2 linked regions of the Methylorubrum extorquens genome follow. The protein of the gene in region 2 binds, or shares a complex with, the protein of the main gene of each other region. Links are inferred from orthologs where the notes say so. Each region holds a gene or a part of one and is shown on either strand. Other genes may lie near its edges.

The links. Proteins that work in one complex are often made in the same cells at the same time.
Region 1: the proteins of dnaN (region 2) and J2W78_RS04640 are in contact, whole or in part, in a solved structure (PDB 1OK7), measured with the Escherichia coli proteins. The link is inferred for Methylorubrum extorquens from one-to-one orthologs.

What each region holds. Positions count from the first base shown.
Region 1 is NZ_JALJXF010000001.1:965,003-970,419, forward strand. The notes cover bases 2,532-5,417. They hold J2W78_RS04640 (DNA polymerase IV), read left to right. Parts: upstream 2,532-3,278; coding sequence 3,279-4,556; downstream 4,557-5,417. Other genes in these bases: J2W78_RS04635 (cobalt-precorrin-6A reductase), read right to left, coding at 2,532-3,222; J2W78_RS04645 (cell envelope integrity EipB family protein), read right to left, coding at 4,567-5,417. Outside these bases: adenosylcobinamide-phosphate synthase CbiB, read left to right, coding at 1-864; J2W78_RS04630 (cobyric acid synthase), read right to left, coding at 872-2,329; more of J2W78_RS04635, read right to left, coding at 2,401-2,531. UniProt on the Escherichia coli protein: Poorly processive, error-prone DNA polymerase involved in translesion repair and untargeted mutagenesis. Copies undamaged DNA at stalled replication forks, which arise in vivo from mismatched or misaligned primer ends.
Region 2 is NZ_JALJXF010000001.1:781,121-789,144, reverse strand. What follows is about bases 4,724-7,685. They hold dnaN (DNA polymerase III subunit beta), read left to right. Parts: upstream 4,724-5,624; coding sequence 5,625-6,746; downstream 6,747-7,685. Other genes in these bases: recF (DNA replication/repair protein RecF), read left to right, coding at 6,787-7,685; dnaA (chromosomal replication initiator protein DnaA), read left to right, coding at 4,724-5,309. In the rest of the region: J2W78_RS03835 (PAS domain-containing protein), read right to left, coding at 1-1,494; rpsT (30S ribosomal protein S20), read left to right, coding at 2,723-2,989; more of dnaA, read left to right, coding at 3,804-4,723; more of recF, read left to right, coding at 7,686-7,944; J2W78_RS03805 (LysE family translocator), read left to right, coding at 7,952-8,024. UniProt on the Escherichia coli protein: Confers DNA tethering and processivity to DNA polymerases and other proteins. Acts as a clamp, forming a ring around DNA (a reaction catalyzed by the clamp-loading complex) which diffuses in an ATP-independent manner freely and bidirectionally along dsDNA.

The DNA.
Region 1 (5,417 bases), 190 kb from region 2 along the record:
ATCGCCGCGCTCGAACGTGGGCTCAACCGGGGCGCGCCGCGGACACGCCGGCTCGGCGGCATCCTGGCGCTCGCCATGCTGCTCGTCACGGTGGCCGCCCTCGCCCTCGGACTGACGGCGCTCGCCGCGCTCACGGGCCACGGGTTCGGCCTGGTGATCCTCGCTGTTCTCGCCGCGAGCCTGCCGGCGCAGCGCAGCCTGTTCGTCCATGTCCGGCGCGTCTCCGCCGCCCTGCGGACCGAAGGGCTCGCCGGGGGTCGTACCGCCGTGTCGATGATCGTCGGCCGAAACCCCGAGAGCCTGGACGAAGCCGCCGTGTGCCGAGCCGCGATCGAGAGCTTGGCGGAGAACTTTTCCGACGGCATCGTCGCGCCGGCCTTCTGGATCGGCGCGGGCGGACTCACCGGCGGCGCGCTCTACAAGGCGATCAACACTGCCGACAGCATGGTCGGCCACCGCACGCCCCGCTACGAGGCATTCGGCTGGGCCTCCGCCCGCCTCGACGACCTCGTGAACCTGCCGGCTTCGCGACTCACCGGGCTCCTGCTGATCGCAGCAGCGGCGCTGAGCCGGGATGTCTCCGCGGCGGGCGCGTGGCGGGCGATCCGCCGCGACGCGGGCCGCCATCGCTCGCCCAATGCCGGCTGGCCCGAAGCGGCCATGGCCGGCGCGCTGGGCCTACGGCTCGCGGGCCCACGCATCTACGGCGACACCCGCGTCGAGGATGCCTGGATGGGCGACGGGCGGGCCGAGGCCAACGCCGACGACATCGTGCGTGCGTTGAAGCTCTACCGCACGGCTTGCGCGCTGCAGTTCACGCTGGTGGCGGCCGTGACTGGCATCTGGCTCACCTTCGGCCGGTAACGATCCCTCACGCCAAGCGCAGCAGCCCATCGCAATCGAGATGCGCTTCGAGGTGGTCGGCGAAGCGGTCGAGCACCGTTTCGATGCCGGCCTCGTAACGGGTGAGGCCCGGCGCAGCGCCAAGCCGGGCGAGCCAGGCGGCGCGCTGGCGGTCGTCGGCGAACAGGCCGTGGACATATGTGCCGGTCACGAGCCCGTCGGGTGAGACGGCCCCATCGGCCCGGCCGTCGGCGAAGCGCAGCAGGGGCCGGGCGGTGTCCGGCCCGGTCGTGTCGCCGACATGCATCTCGTAGCCGGAGAACGGCTCGCCATCGGCGAGCGTCGTGCCGCTGGCGGCGACGAGGCGCTTCGCGTCCGTCATCACCGTCTCGACGTCGAGGAGGCCGAGGCCCGGCAGGTCGCGCGGCGCCCCCTCGATCCCCTGCGGGTCGGCGATGGAGCGGCCAAGCATCTGGTAGCCGCCGCACAGCCCGAGCACGCGACGACCGCGGCGCAGATGGGCGCGGATATCGATGTCCCATCCTTCTGCGCGCAGACATTCGAGATCGTCGATCGTGGTCTTCGAACCCGGCAGGACGATCAGGTCCGCCTCCGCCGGGACGGGTGCACCGGGCGGCACGAAGGTCACCGCGACGCCGGGCTCCTGCCGCAGCGGGTCGAGGTCGTCGAAGTTGGCGATGTGAGGAAAGCGCAGCACCGCGATCAACGGCACGGCACCGTCACGGCGCGCCTGCGGGGCATCGAGCGCCACCGCGTCCTCCGGCGGCAGGCGGGCGGCGTCGGGAAAGAACGGCACGAGGCCGAACGGCGACCAGCCGGTGCGCGCGGCGATCAGGGCCATGCCGTCGGCAAACAGCGTCGGGTCGCCGCGAAAGCGGTTGACGATGAAGCCGCGGATCATCGCCGCATCGTCGGGCTCCAGCACCGCCTGCGTGCCGACAAGGCTGGCGATGACGCCGCCGCGATCGATGTCGCCGACGAGCACCACCGGCGTCCCGGTCGCCCGGGCGAAACCCATATTGGCGATGTCGCCCTGTCGCAGGTTCACCTCAGCCGGCGAGCCCGCGCCCTCCACGAGCACGATGTCGGCCTCAGCGCGCAGCCGCTCGAAGCTGTCGAGCACGGAGGCCATCAGCCGCGGCTTCCAGGCTTGGTACTCCCGCGCCTTGGCGGTGCCGATCATGCGGCCCTGCACCACCACCTGCGCGCCGACCTCGCTCTGCGGCTTCAGGAGCACCGGGTTCATGTGGACGGATGGCGCGACCCGCGCGGCGCGGGCCTGGAGCGCCTGAGCCCGGCCGATCTCGCCGCCATCGGCGGTAACGGCGGCGTTGTTCGACATGTTCTGCGGCTTGAACGGGCGCACCGTAAGCCCGCGCCGGGTGAAGGCGCGGGCAAGGCCGGCCACCAGCAGCGACTTACCGACATCGGACCCGGTCCCCTGGATCATCAGGGCGCGGGTCATCGGCGGATCCTTGTTCGAGGCGCGGGCATCACCCTGCCATGGCATCGGGGCCGGGCGGCGTCGAGCCGGATTTAGGACAGTCCGCGCGCGGCGAGCCGCGCCTCGAGCCAGGGCAGCACGCCCGCGGCATCGGGCACGGCCGGCACATCCGGAAGGGCAGGGCGGGCGACGATCACCACGGGCAAGCCCAGCCGGCGCGCGGCCTCGATCTTCGGATAGGTCGCCGCGCCGCCGGAATTCTTCGTCACCAGCACCTCGATGCGCGCCTCGCGCATGAAGCGGATCTCGTCATCGAGCGCGAAGGGGCCGCGGGCGCTGACGGTGACGAGGTTCGGCACCGGCAGCGCGTCGCCGACGGGCTCGATGGTGCGCACGACGTAAGCGTGCTGCGGCGCGCGGGCGAAGGCCGCCAACTCCTGTCGGCCGATGGTGAGGAACACCGTTCTCGGTGCGGCCCCGAGCGCATCGAGACAGGCCGGGACGTTCGCGGCTGCGATCCAGTCGTCACCGGGCTCGCGCTCCCAGGCCGGGCGACGCAAAGCGAGCAGCGGCACCGCGACAGCCCTGCACGCTTCGGCCGCATTGGCCGAGATCCGCGCGGCGAAGGGGTGGGTCGCGTCGATCACCGCCGCGATGCCGTTCTTGGAAAGCCACCGCGCCAGCCCTTCGCCGCCGCCGAACCCGCCGATGCGGGTCGGCACCGGTTCGGGCCGCGGCGCAGCGGTACGTCCGGCCAGCGACAGTGTCACCGAGACATCCGGCTCACGCGCCAGCCGGGCGACGAGCGCGCTGGCCTCGGTGGTGCCGCCAAGCACGAGGATGCGCAGGGGCGGCGCATCGGGATTCGGCGTGGGATGGCGCGCGGGAGAACCCTGGTCGGCGGCTCCGGACATTCGTACAACCTGTCTCGCCCGCATCAGCCCGGCAAAGGCCGGGCGAGGTTTTCGACGTGAGACCCTTCTGCCGCGATTGCCTGACGATGCAAGCCGAGGGCGCCCTGCGCTGCCGCGGATGCGGCTCGCCGCGCCTTCTCGCGCACGCGGCCCGCGACGCGTTGAGCATCGCCCACGTCGATTGCGACGCCTTCTACGCGGCGATCGAGAAACGCGACGACCCTTCCTTGCGCGACAAGCCGCTCATCATCGGCGGCGGCAAGCGCGGCGTCGTCTCCACCGCCTGCTACCTCGCCCGGATCTCCGGGGTGCGTTCGGCGATGCCGATGTTCGAGGCGTTGAAGCGCTGCCCCGATGCCACCGTGCTGCGGCCGGATATGGAAAAGTACGCCCGCGTCGGGCGCGAGGTTCGGGCGATGATGCTGGCGCTCACGCCGCTGGTCGAGCCCGTCTCCATCGACGAGGCGTTCCTCGACCTCTCCGGCACCGAACGCCTGCACGGGACGAGCCCGGCGGTGACGCTCGCCCGCTTCGCCGCACGGGTCGAGGCGGAGGTCGGCATCACCGTGTCGGTGGGTTTGTCCGCCAACAAGTTCCTGGCCAAGATCGCCTCGGACCTCGACAAGCCGCGCGGCTTCTCGATCATCGCGGGCGAGGATGCCGCGACCTTCCTTGCCGACAAGCCGGTGGGCATCCTGCCCGGCATCGGCGAGAGCGCGCGAAACCGCCTCGCCTCGCTCAACATCCACCGGGTCGGCGACATCGCGCGCGCCGACCCGGTGCGTCTCCAGGCATCCCTCGGGCGGGATGCACTGCGTCTCATCGATCTCGCCGCCGGCCGGGACCGGAGGCCGGTGCGCCCGACCCGCGAGGCCAAGAGCGTCTCGTCCGAGACGACCTTCTCGACCGATCTCACCCGATTCGAGGATCTGCGGCCGATCCTCTGGCAACTCTGCGAAAAGGTGTCGGCGCGGCTCAAGCGGGCGGAGCTCGCCGCCGGCAGCGTCACGCTGAAACTGAAGGACGCCCGCTTCCGGCTGCGCACCCGAACCCGCAGCGGCCTGAAACCCACGCAGCTCGCCGACCGGCTCTTCCGCGAGGGCGAGCCGATGCTGTGGGCCGCCTGCGACGGTACCGCCTTCCGTCTGATCGGCATCGGGGGCGGCGATCTCTGCGGTGCGATCCATGCCGACCGTGGCGACCTCGCCGACCAGGGCATCGAGCGCGTCGCCCGCCGCGAGGCGGCGCTCGACCGGCTGCGGGAAAAGTTCGGCAACGCCGCGATCCAGCGCGGCCTCGTCTTCACCGGCGAGCCGGAGCGGCGCCGAGGCTGAAGCGCGACGGCTACTTCTTGCAGTCCGCCCCGGATTTTGCGTCGGCCTTGGCGAGATCGAGCCGCGTCAGATTCCCGTCGATCGCGAAATCTCCGTAATCGAGGTGGAGCCGCCCGCTGACGCCGTCCTCGTAGAGGTCGAAGGTGAGGGTGTAGATCGGCGTGCGCTCGCCCCCGCCGGGGGTGAAGTAGCTCAACGTGACCGGCCAGCGCCGCATGGCGCCGTGGTCGCCCTCGCGCAGCGGCTTGTCGCGCTGGGTGTCGGCGGCGGGTGCGGCGCTCGGGCGGCCGATGATGCCCAACGTGTCGTAGACCTTGCGCCCGTCATCCGAGCCGTCGAACACCTTGGCCGAGACCGTCGTCTCGCCCGCCTTGGCCGCCTCGATCAGGCGGATCATGTGGTGGATCGGAAACAGGACGGCGCCCTCGGCCTGGAACCCGTCGCGCTTTGGCTCCTTGAGCTTCACCTTGAGCGCCTCGGCCGCCTCCGCCGTCCCATCGACAGCCGGGGAGGGCGCATTGTTGAGGATGGTCGTGGTGCGGAAGCGGAAACTCTTGCCGTCGCCGTTCTCGAAGGTGGTGCTGCGCAGGTCCGAGGTGCGGTCGCCGGACTCGCCGGAATTGAGCATCGTCACTTGGCGCGTCTGCATGGTGTAGCCGCGGCAGGCGTCACCCGAGAAATCGATGACGATGCGCCCGCGCACGCCCTCGACCGCCCGCGTTCCCTCGGAGCGCGCCAGCGACAGGTCGTAGACCGCGCGGTGATTGGTCAACCGGATCGCCGCCTCGTTCGGAACCGGCGCGGCCGGCCCCGCGGCCATCGCGCTTCCCGGCATCGCGGCAAGGAGGAAAAGGGCCGGCG
Region 2 (8,024 bases):
GATCGTTTCAAGCCAGCGTTCGAGGGACGGCAGCCGCTCCGGCGCGACGCCCCAAACGCGTCGAAGGGCATGATTGAGGTAAGTCAGATGGCGGCTCTCCAAATCCGCGAGCCACAAGACGTTGGTCGAATGTTCGGCAAATCGCCGGAAGCGCGCTTCGCCCGCGCGGTGGGCGGCCTCCTCTCGCTTGCGCCCGGTGATCTCAACCGCGACACCGATGAAGCCGGCGGGTCGGCCGTCTTCGAACTCGGCTCGTCCGCGCGTCGAGACCCAGCGCTCGACGCCGTCCCCGAGTCCGATCACCCGATACTCGACGTGGTAGGTGCCATCGCCTGCCAGATCGATGCATCGGGCGAGCGCCGCCTCAACCCCCGTGCGATCGTCGGGATGGATCGCCGACAGCCAGACGGATTGATCGAGCGGCGTGTCGGGTGTCAGCCCCCACATGGCCTTGAGACGCGCGTCGGATTGCAGTGCCCCCGTCGCGGGGTTCCAACGATAGGACGATAGGCCACCCAGATCGATGGCGGCCCGAAGACGGGCTTCGCTCCGTCTCCAAACCTCCCCCGTTTCGCGCTCTTCCTCGACGAGGAGGAGTACGGCCGGCTCCGTGCCGCTCCAGGAGCGTGCGTTGTTGGTCGGACCCTGCAGAGGCACCCCACTGATCCGTGCCCAGCGCCCGATCCCGTCATCGCCGCGGTAATGGAAGCGCGTGACCGGGACGCTTTCACCACGCAAGGCCCGCGCGAACGGATGATCGCGCGGATCGAGGAGGGTGCCATCCGCTGCATAGGCGGTCCAGTGCGGGTCCGCGTCGGCACCGGGCACGCGACCCTGTGTCAGAAGGGGCTGTAGGATGGAGTTTGCGACGAGGGCCTGACCGTCCGACCCGAACAGCCCGGCGCCAAACGGAAGAAGCTCAATCAGAGCGACCAACGGCTCGGTTCGCTGCCACGATGCGACTCCCGTCTCCTCAGGCCGAGAGCGGACGATGGGCGGCTTCCGCTGCGCGTCGAGTAGAAGCCCGATGAGTTCGGAGAATTGCTGGAACAATCCCGTGATCTCCGGGCGATCCAAATGCGCCGGCTCCGCTCCGATCGCACAGAGTGTCCCGAAGATCTCTCCATCCGGCATCGTGATCGGAAAGGAGATGTAGCTGCGAAAGCCGCGATCTCTAGAATTCGAGAGGTCATGCATCGCCGTATCCGAGCTGACATCGTCGATGACGACCGGTCGGCGATGCCGCCGCACCTCCCGGCAGAGCATTGAATCCGCGGGAAGCACGGCGTCCGCCTGTAGGCCGAAACCGGCATCACCTCTGACCCAGCAAGCCAGCCACGTCTCGTCCGTCACCCGCGCCACAGCCGCAAAGCCGAGGCCGGTGGAGCGACGGATGATTTCGAGCATCGTCGGTATCGCCGCGAGGTGCTTCGCTGCGGTGATATCGGGCCATCGGTCCGGGTTAGCGGCCAGACATGTCGCGGAGGCGTTCATGCGGCGGACTCCGGCTGCGATCCCGTCCTGATATGCGACGTCGAACGAGGCATACGCGAATATGGGCGGCCGACGGATACTTCGGCCGCGATCCCAACAGGTCCGGCTCGAAATAGATTTCTGACCTCACATCGCGACTGACGAACGGCAGAGAAGCGAAAAATGAAAAGCATATCGAGATATCATTCTGCTGAAATTTCACGAAAAAATCATCATGTAAAGAGATGTGATGAAATATTTGGCATAGGCTAAAATTCAAAGTAATTGGGTTGCTTCCCGGATGTCAGAGAGTTCCGTCGCGAATTGAACTAGCGCAATCCACGCGCTGGTGTACTTGCATGAAAACGCATCAGCATGGAAATGGTGCCGACTGAGAGTGCTGATGTGACAAGCGGGATTTGGACGGAGTCGAACGAGGGGACAGCCCGGAAGGACGCTGCGTGCGAGAGTAAACGCGCGGCAGATAGTGGTGAGGCCGCGCCCAGGTGGCAGAGGGAAAGCGGTAGCCCTGTCGCGATAGGGACAGTCAATCGACGCCCCCGATTAGCGGTCGGCGTCATTGGAATGTCTAACCAGTCATATCGTCGACCCGCGCGGGGCCACGTTTCGAACGTGCCAGCTGAGTAAAGTCGTCACGCTACGTCTGCGATTCTGCGGGCAATGACGTATGCCCATCCATCGTCGGTAGGCTAAGCCGTTTCGTACTCGAGCCGGTCGGGAGGCATTTGCAGGCCGAGGCAAAAGCTGCGGATCCTACAAGCTGCCAAGGTGGTTCTATTCGTAAACCTGTCCACGGGTTCAGGATTTGGGGCTCAGGTTCGTACGAACCTCAGAGCACTCCACAAAGGGACAGCTAAGTCATTGAGAAGAATGGTGCTGCGAGAGAGGATTGAACTCTCGACCTCCTCATTACCAATGAGGTGCTCTACCACTGAGCTACCGCAGCGCGGTGCCGGGGGGCGGTGCCGCCGCCGGACTGGAGGGGCATTAGCCGATCGAATTTCGCTTGGCAACGCTGTTCCGTCGCACAAAATGCGTGAGCCGCAAGATTGAGCGATGGCATGACGATTTGTTGACGGACCATGGGTGTGTCGCTATAGAGCACCCACCACGTCCGGCCGCAGCATTGCGACCGGTCTTTTCGCCTTTGCTTATCATCAGGCTGCGTTGACCGACACCGGATGCCCCGGGCCGGGTTCTTGCCGCCACGACCAGACGAGGATGCCCCATGGCCAACACCGTGTCGGCCAAGAAGATGACCCGCAAGATCGCCAAGCGTACGGCGATCAACCGCTCGCGCCGCTCGCGGATGCGTACCTTTGTCCGTAAGGTCGAGGAGGCGATTGCCACCGGCGATCAGGGCCAAGCCCTCACGGCCCTCCGCGCCGCCGAGCCGGAGATCATGCGCGCTGCCCAGAACGGCATCGTTCATAAGAACAACGCTTCGCGGAAGGTCTCCCGCTTGGCCGCCCGCGTGAAGGCCATCGCTGCCTGATCGGATTGCGACGGCTCCCGGCCTTCCGAACGGAAGGCTTGCCGGGAGCTCGCTCGATATGATGCTGCATTCAGCCCGGCCACACTGGCCGGGCTTTTTTCATGCCTGCAAGGCCACGTGAGTCCTAAAGCAGGCCATGGCCCGTGACAGGCGTGACGGAGAGGCGGCATTGCCCCTCCCCGAGTGTGCTGCCGCTGGACGTGCTCGAAAAGCTTCCGATGATCGGCCGTCTTCCCCTCGGCACGACGGCGCGGCCTGCGTTCGGTGAGAGACGCGAAGCCGGCGGGCTTCGCCGTGCCCCCGAGCAGGCTCCAAGCCGAGGCTCGATCGGCCACGGTTGTGCACCGGCCCATGATGCTTCTCCACAGTTCGCGCCGGGTTATCCCGAATCGACGCTTGCAGCTGCTCATTGAGGGCGCTCTGAAGATTTCGTTAACCATGCGCAAAGTGCTTTTCATTGCGCACAGACGCGCTGCCCGTGTAGCTTAACAAAACCTTGCCGGGCGAGCAGCTCGACAAGATCAGCACCTACACCCCCAGAGTCGTCCCCAAGTTGCGGGCAGGCCTTCGACTCTTCGGTCCCTACCTGACGACTCGGTGGCCACGAAGATGTTTTCCCCGATCGTCCCGCTGTTAGGAGAACGATAGAGGATTGTTGATACACAGCCATCTTTAGCGATGGGCCGCGACGCAGCTCTTGACAGCGCCGCGGCCACTCTCGGTGCCGCCCGGATCGGGCGGCGCCTCCTCTCGTGTGGCGTATGCGTACGCGTCCCCTCCGGTCCGCCGGCTGAGGATGCGAGGAGACACGGTGATGCACCTCGACGGCAGCATGTCGGACGGCGATGGCGGAAACGGCAGAGGAAGCGTTGATCTTCCCGCCGCCTGGACACGGGTGAAGCGGCGGCTGCGGGCGGAGCTTGGCGAGGATGTCTTCGCGAGCTGGTTCGCCCGCCTCGAACTGGAGAATGTGGAGGGTGGGGTCGCCCGCCTCACTGTTCCGACTCGGTTCCTCAAGAGCTGGATCGAATCGCATTACATCGACCGAGTGCTGACGACCTTCCGCGCCGAGGCCGATGGCGTCAGCCGCATCGAGGTCGGCGTGCGCGGTCCCTCCGCCCCGGTTCGGCCGAGTGCCGGCGTGCAGGCGAAATCGAACCCGACGAGCGGACCGCTGACCCGTCTCCACGCGATCGCGACGCCCGCGGCCCTCCAGGGACCCGGACCGATGATCGAGACCGAGATCACCTCGTCCCGCGGTGATTCGGCCGGGGTCGATCTCAACGGCGCGCCGCTCGATGCGCGGCTCTCGTTTGCGAACTTCGTCGTGGGCCGCTCCAATGCGCTGGCCCATGCTGCTGCCGAGCGGATCGCCCGCAGCGACAGCGACGGCGCGCTCTATAACCCGCTTTACGTTCATGCCGGCGTCGGCCTCGGCAAGACGCACCTGCTCCACGCGGCCGGCCACGCCGCCCGCGAGGCCGGACGCCGGGTGATCTACCTCACCGCCGACCGCTTCATGTACGGCTTCGTCAACGCCCTGAAGACGCAGAATGCCCTGGCCTTCAAGGAGCGCCTGCGGGCGATCGATCTGCTCATCCTCGATGACGTGCAGTTCATCCAGGGTAAGTCGATCCAGACGGAGTTCGGTCACACCCTCAACGCACTGATCGATTCGGGGCGTCAGGTGGTGGTCGCCTCCGACCGGCCTCCAACGGAGCTGGAAGCGCTCGACGAGCGCGTGCGCTCGCGTCTCGCTGGTGGCCTCGTCGTCGAAATCGGCGGGCTCGACGAGGGGCTTCGCGCCTCGATCCTCTCCGCCCGGCTCGACGCCGTACGTCAGAGCCACCCGAACTTCGAGGTCTCGCCGGCCGTGTCGGCTTATGTCGCCCGGGCGATCACGGCCAATGGCCGCGACCTCGAAGGTGCGGTGAACCGGCTCCTCGCCCACGCGACCCTCACCGGCGCGCCGGTCACGGTCGAGACCGCCGAGACCGCGATCCGCGACCTCGTGAAGAACCGCGAACCCAAGCGGGTGAAAATCGAGGACATCCAGAAGCTGGTGGCCTCGCGCTACAACGTGTCGCGTTCCGACATCCTGTCCGAGCGTCGGACCGCCGCCGTGGTGAAACCGCGCCAGATCGCGATGTATCTGTCGAAGGTGCTGACCCTGCGCTCCCTGCCCGAGATCGGTCGCCGCTTCGGCGGGCGCGACCACACCACCGTGCTGCACGCGGTGCGCAAGATCGAGAAGCAGATCGGTGAGGATGCGGTGCTCGGCGACGAGGTCGAGCTGCTGAAGCGTATGCTCCAAGACTGAGACGGGGCCGGGCGCGTCCCGGTCTCGCCTTTGTGGCGTTTCGTCATTCCTGCGGATCCGGTCCGGTCCGGTCCGGGCCGTCCTCCCGCGCCGCGCGCCATCGAGGGGCGGGACAGCGCGAAGGCCGCCCTTGCCTTCGCGGGGGCGCTTCGCCAAGCTGCCGGCCCTGTTCCGCTTCGGAGTGCCTCGCGAAACGTCCGGTCGCCGGCCCATTCTCCGGTCGCGATGGCCGAACGGGCGTTTGGTGAGCTGCATTCTCATCCGGCCTGATCGACGGCGGGCGGGTCGATTGTTCAAGAGACGACGGGTTTTCCGATGAGAGTCACAGTCGAGCGCGCAGCCCTCCTGAAATCGCTCGGCCACGTCCACCGGGTGGTGGAGCGGCGCAACACGATTCCGATTCTCTCCAACGTCTTGCTGCGCACCGGCGAGAACGGCCTTCAGCTCAAGGCGACCGACCTCGATATCGAGGTGACGGAGACCGTCGCCGCCGACGTGCTCGATGCCGGCGCCACCACGGTGCCGGCCCACGTCATCTACGATATCGTTCGCAAGCTGCCCGAGGGCGCGCAGGTCTCGCTGGAGACCTCCGGTGAGACGGGGCAGATGACGATCCGTTCCGGACGCTCACGCTTTGCGCTGGGCGCCCTGCCGGAGGGCGACTTCCCCGATCTCGCCGCGGGCGAGCTTCCGCATTCGTTCGTCATTCCCGCGGCCGAGCTGAAGCAGCTCATCGAGAAGACGCAGTTCGCGATCTCCACCGAGGAGACGCGCTACTACCTCAACGGCATCTACTTCCACACCCTTGAGGTCGAGGGCGCCCTGAAGCTGCGCGCGGTGGCAACCGATGGGCACCGGCTCGCTCGCGTCGAGACCGAGGCTCCCGAGGGCAGCCGCGGGATGCCGGGCATCATCGTCCCGCGCAAGGCCGTCGCCGAAATCCAGAAGCTCGTGGACGATAGCGGCGACAGCGTGCAGGTCGAGCTGTCCCCGGCCAAGATTCGCCTGACTTTTGCCGGCGGCGTGACCCTGATCTCGAAGCTGATCGACGGCACCTTCCCCGACTATCAGCGGGTGATTCCCACCGGCAACGACAAGCGCCTGACGGTGGAGCGTGACGCCTTCGCCAAGGCGGTGGACCGCGTTTCGACCATCTCGTCCGAGCGTGGCCGTGCCGTGAAGCTCGCCGTGAGCGAGGGACGCCTCGCCCTGTCCGTGACCAACCCGGATGCCGGCTCGGCGACCGAGGAGCTTGATGTCGATTACGAGTCTGCCGCCCTCGATATCGGCTTCAATGCCCGCTACTTGCTCGACATCACCGCTCAGCTCCAGGGCGACACCGCCCTGTTCAAGCTCGCCGATCCGGGCTCACCGACGCTGATCCAGGATCGGGATGGCGCCCCGGCGCTTTATGTGTTGATGCCGATGCGCGTGTGAGTCCGCTTCCGGCTGCGGCCGGATCGGATATATCGCTTCGATGGACATGCTGCCGGGAGGCCCCCGCCTCACCCGCCTGATCGCCCGCGATTTCCGCAATCACGTCGATCTCGATCTTGCCACCACCCGCCGCTTTGTGGCTCTGGTCGGCGAGAACGGGGCGGGCAAGACTAACATCTTGGAGGCCGTCTCGCTGTTTTGTCCCGGCCGCGGACTGCGCCGGGCCGATCTGGCGACGATGGCGCGGGTCTGCGGGCCGGGGGGATTCGCCGTGTCGGCGACGCTCGAAGCGTCGGAAGCCGAGCATCGGCTGGGCTCCGGCTACGAGCCGCCGGGCTATGACGGGCGCGGCACGCGAGTCTGCCGGATCGACGGCGCGCCCGCCTCCTCCCCCGTGGCGTTCTCGGAGTTCCTGCGGATCGTCTGGCTGACGCCGGATTTCGACGGGCTGTTTCGCGGTTCGGCCGGCGACCGGCGCCGTTTTCTCGACCGGCTGGTGCTTGCCGTCGATGCCGGCCACGGCGCTCGCGTTTCGGCGATGGAGCGAGCCCTGCGCTCGCGCAACCGCCTTCTCGACGAGCGGCCGGATGACGGCCGCTGGCTCGATGCGGTCGAGCGCGAAGTGGCCGAACTCGGCGTTGCCGTGGCGCTCGCCCGGCGCGAGACGGTGGAACGCCTCGATCGGCTGATCGCCGAGACGCGGGACGATGCCGCGCCCTTCCCTTGGGCCTCGCTGCGGTTGGAGGGCGACCTCGACGACCTCGTCGCGGTTTGGCCGGCTTTGGAGGCGGAGGATCGCTTCCGCCGCGCATTGATGCAGGGCCGCCACCGCGACCGCGCGGCGGGCCGCACCCTGATCGGGCCGCAGACCACCGACCTTGTCGTGCGCCACGGTCCCAAGGACGTACCCGCCGCCACCGCCTCGACCGGCGAGCAGAAGGCGCTGCTGATCGGCCTCGTTCTCGCTCATGCCCGCCTCGTGCGGGCAATGAGCGGGCTCGCACCCCTCATCCTCCTCGACGAGGTCGCCGCCCATCTCGATCCGCGCCGCCGCGGCGGGCTGTTCGATGCGCTCGAAGCGCTGGAGGGGCAGGTCTGGATGACGGGCGCCGATCCGGCCTTGTTCGCCGAGTTGCAAGGCCGTGCCGACATGGTCAACATTGCGGACGGGCGCATCGTGGCGTCGCAAGCTGGTTGAAGAGCCAATGCCGCTGTCAAGCCTCGCGCTCTTTGCTGCCGTTTGCGCGGTTGCGGTCGCCTCACCCGGGCCGGGCGTGT